Regions from separate parts of the Noviherbaspirillum agri genome, predicted to be linked through region 2. Evidence: predicted binding sites of a transcription regulator. Region 2 holds the regulator's gene; the other holds the start of a gene.
What was found. The regulator FNR, encoded in region 2, switches genes on or off when oxygen is low (the NO sensors DNR and NnrR bind a similar motif). The targets are predictions, from matches to a motif close to TTGATNNNNATCAA.
Positions count from the first base shown of each region.

Region 1: a site for FNR is predicted at 1,547-1,560, ahead of ACYVIA_RS08200 (DUF3079 domain-containing protein). Genes of this name have one in related genera too.

Region 1 is NZ_BAAGWA010000003.1:586,494-588,697, reverse strand. It holds gene ACYVIA_RS08205 (PAS domain-containing hybrid sensor histidine kinase/response regulator) at 1-1,056, opposite strand, end outside; gene ACYVIA_RS08200 (DUF3079 domain-containing protein) at 1,169-1,366, opposite strand; gene ACYVIA_RS08195 (methyl-accepting chemotaxis protein) at 1,951-2,204, shown strand, end outside.
Region 2 is NZ_BAAGWA010000011.1:114,560-116,763, forward strand. It holds gene ACYVIA_RS17265 (hypothetical protein) at 1-26, shown strand, start outside; gene fnr (fumarate/nitrate reduction transcriptional regulator Fnr) at 532-1,287, shown strand; gene ACYVIA_RS17275 (hypothetical protein) at 1,461-1,700, opposite strand; gene ACYVIA_RS17280 (FixH family protein) at 1,922-2,204, opposite strand, start outside.

The DNA of each region.
Region 1 (2,204 bases), on a different contig from region 2:
CGGTTCACTGGAGGCCAGCTTCATCACTTCCAGCCCGGCGTGGATGGCGGCAAGCGGGCTGCGCAGTTCGTGCGCGAGCGTGGCGAGGAACTCGTCCTTGCGCTCGCTTTCGCGCATCAGCGTCTGTTCTGCCCGCTTTTGTGCGGTGACATCGATGAATGCGCAGACCGCGCCGGCAAGCTCGCCCTTCTCGTTGCGCAGCGGCGCGGCATTGACCTGCACATGGATCGCATCGCCGTCCTTGAACTGGACAGTCAGCTCCACGTCCCTGACTTCCCTGCCGGTCGCCGCCGCCACCTGCATCGGCAGCTGCTCGGGCGACACGGGCGCGCCATCCGGATACGACCAGAACCGGAAGGGGCTCTCGCCGTCCGGCGGATTGGCCGATGCGTTGTCGCCTGGATGCAGGCGCAGCATGCGGTTGCCTTCCGGGTTGCCGCTCACGTAGCGGCACGCCGCATCATGCGACAGGAATACCGCCGCCGGCGCTGCATTCATCACCACTTCAAGTTCCTTCGCGCGCTGGTGCTCGCGCTGCTCGCTTGCGCGCAGCGCGTCGTTCAGGCGCTTCTCCTCGGTAAAGTCCTCAACCGTGACATGGATGCCGGCGATCTTGCCGCCATCGGAAAAGATCGGATAGACGTTCTCGCGCCAGAACCGGGGAATGCCCGGCTGCGCATCGGTCATGCCCTCGATGACCAGTCCAAGAACCGGCTCGCCGGTACGGAGCACCTGCATGAACGGCTGTTGGACTTGCGACGCAATATTGGGCACCACCTCATGGATGGATTTGCCGATATGCGCTTCGACGCTCACGCCGTTGATCTGCGCGAGCAACTTGTTGATCCTGACGTAGCGCAGCTCGGCGTCGAGCGTCGCCAGGCCGAGCGGCGCGTTGGCGTAGGCGGTTTCCATGTCGGCAAAGCCGCTCTGCAACACAGACACGCGCTCGCGCAGCTGGCGCAAGCGCCGCATCATGACGAGCAGGGTGATGACCAGGATCGCGCTGGCTGCAATGGCAGCCGCAATCATCGCAACGTAGACATCCGATTGCACCGTTGTCTCCCCTACGCCAAAAGCATCCAGCGTAGCAGGCGCACACAGCGTACAAAAGAGCTAGATCAGACTCCTGTCGCGTTTCCAACGGGTAGCGCAGGAGGCAGGAGCGTCAGCCCTCTTCGGTCTTTACTGCTTCCGGGGAAGCATCAAGACCCCACTCGCTCCAGTCCTCGCCGAAGAGTTCGACCGGGTGCTGGGTACGCTCGGAGCCGTTGCCGCAGGCAAGTGAATCGGAGGGGCAATACTTGTCGCATCCCCAGCAGACACGCTCGGGATGCACGGGATGGATGGGAAACTTCTTTGCCATGGCAGTCGTTGACGGAATAGCATCATCCCGCCATCTCGGAAAACGCCGTTCTGCGGCGGGACTTCTATTTAGCCACGCTTCAATACGGAAATGAAGCATGCCCCTGTTGCGGAAATGGCTTGCTTGTCAAAACTCCATTGGATTCCAATGGAATTCCGGCTACATTACCTCTCCACAAAATTGATCCGCATCATCTTTAGCGCAGCAGCACCTTTGCTTCAGTCACTTGGAGCCTGTCCCGACAGAAACATTCCCTGTCGGGAGCAAGAAAATGCGTCAGCAAAGCGCAAGGTTGCTTCCTGCCGGGATAGGCTCTCGTGAATCGCGTTGAATGATTCTGCCGCTGTAAAGCCTATCGGGACCGTCTTTACAGGGGATTGCAATGACACGCATTGCAGCCACAAAAATCTTCTCGGGGCACAGCACTCCGAGCCGCTGCACATCGGCGCGCTTCGCGTCGGCGCCTCTGCGCCTCTGCGTCTGCCTGCCCTACCGCTTTTCCGCCCGCACTGCGCGATCACGGCGCACGCCGTAACCGAACCGGTTTCCTATCACAATCACACCCTCTTTCAGGGGACAACACCATGCTTTCATTACAACGAATCCATGCCTTAAGCATCTCCAGGCGCCTCGGCATCCTGATGGCCTGCGCCATCCTTGGCGTATTCGCACTAACCGCCCTCTTCCTGTACTCCGAAGAACAACTGATCATGGAAGAGCGCAAGAGCAGCGTGCGCCAGACGGTCGAAGTCGCGCACAACATCGCCGTGCACTACCAGGGACTGGCCGCGAAAGGCGTGATGCCGGAAGAGGATGCCAAGCGTGCCGCGATGGACGC
Region 2 (2,204 bases):
TCTTCATCAATTTGAGAAAAGACTGATTCGAGCCCGATTACCGATCCGGCATGGATTTGCCGCACGCTGGCTTCCCTCTCCCGCTTGTGGGAGGGGGCCGGGGAAAGGGCACAGTTCAACAAGGCACAGCCGAATCAATAAGAGCCCTGCTTGATACGAGGTTGGCGGCTACAAGCGTCAACCTCGAAATTGAGACCAACTCCATTCCCAAATCCGGGAATCCGCAATGCGTTGCAGCTGCTGCCATACGCTGCCACGTTGTGTTGTCACGCTGCCAAACTCAATGGCCTTCGGTCCTGCGCGAGCCGAATACGCCTTAAAATAGCGGTCGATCGTTCGTCAGCACTACTGACAGCACCCCGCAATCAATCCTCGCTTCACAATCCCTGATTTCAAAATACGTGCTTGGTACGGGATTTGCATCACTATTCTTGATTTCGCTCAATTAATGAGTCGAATGGCCACTGTGGCTTTGATGTGAACTGGACAACGAGCACAACTATGATTCTGCATCGCATGAACTTCTCTGACATGACCCAGACGGTTCCGTCTACCTCGTCCGCAGGCAACGTGCAGGACTTGCGCACTCGCTGCTCCGCTTGCAGCATGCATCAGCTTTGCCTGCCGATGGGACTCGGTGCCTCTGACATGGACAAGCTCGACCAGATCATCGGCCGCCGCCGCAAGGTGCCGAAAGATACGCACCTGTACCGCGTGGGCGACCCGTTCACCAATCTGTATGCAATCCGGCTCGGGCATTTCAAGACGCATCAGATCAATCCAAGCGGCGACCAGCAAATCACCGGTTTCCAGATGGCGGGAGAACTGCTCGGCATGGACGCCATCAGCACCGACCGCCATCATTGCAACGCCATTGCGCTCGAAGATAGCGAAGTGTGCGAAATCCCGTTCGCTCGCCTGGAAGCCCTCTTCGCCGAGATGCCGACCTTGCTGCATCATTTCCATCGCATGATGAGCCAGGAAATCACACGCGAACAAAGCGTTATGCTCCTGCTGGGAAATATGCGTGCGGAACAACGTTTTGCCGCCTTCCTCTCCAACCTATCGTCACGCTATTCCGTCCGCGGGTATTCGTCGACGACCTTCCAGCTGCGCATGACGCGCGAGGAAATCGGCAACTACCTCGGCCTGACGATTGAAAGCATCAGCCGCCTCCTGTCCAAGTTCAAGAAGCAAGGCTGGATCAAAGTCAATAACCGCGAACTGGAACTGCTCGATACGGCAACCCTGAAAGCAGTTGCTGCCGGCACCCGTACCTGCAGCTGAGCACCGGATCCCGCCGAAGGACTCGCTCCCCCTGACCTTCGCTCACAGCTGGTCAGGCGGAACGCGCTGTGTCAGATTTTCGAAAAACTGCCGCATCAAGCGGCAGTCCACTCCCCGGCAGGGTTTGCCTGCACAGGGGCGGAACCATTAACCGAATTTCCGATGCAATAGAGTTAGAGTGGAGTGTTCCGCTCGTTCGGTGTACCGATCAGGTAACACGTCAACATACTGGCCAGGGAACAGAATAGCCAGAAGATAAAGAAGCCGATGGTATACGCTGCCATCGGAGTCAAATCGATATCACTGCCCACAAGCGACAGGTCGTTCGGATCAAAGAGGGAAAAGAAGAAACCTTCTGCGACTATTGCCACCAGGAACGACGGCCACAAGACGACCATCAACAGTCGCGTCATCACACTACCCTCCTTTCAACTTGAAACGGATGTATTTAGCAAAAGTACATCATAAACGTTCAATCAGACAACATTTGCACACGCATAACTTCTCGATACTGGGAATTATGTTCGAGATTCCGGGAATGCGCAGAGAGGGTTGATTTTCTGTCGTGAACGAGAAGGACAGAGAGGAAGGAAACGAACGTCGTGGCGAGACCATTGCTCTCGCCACGCGTTAATCAATGTGGAACGGTAATCGGGTGGAGCGTGATCTGGGGTTCCTGCGGCCAGGCCCAGACACCATTGAGCCGCCAGTCCCGATGCTCCCCTTCGATCAGGATCTGCCAACGAGCCATATCCAGCATAGGAAGCGCAACCGAAAAATTGCCGCTCTGGTCCGGCTGGGCGACCAGCTTGAGGTCCTTTTCCGGCCGTGTGGAATGAATGAGGCTGATAGACAGTTTGTCAGCACGCCCTTCAAGCCCCCGTACAGTCCCGGCCAGCATGCTGGCCGCCGCATCA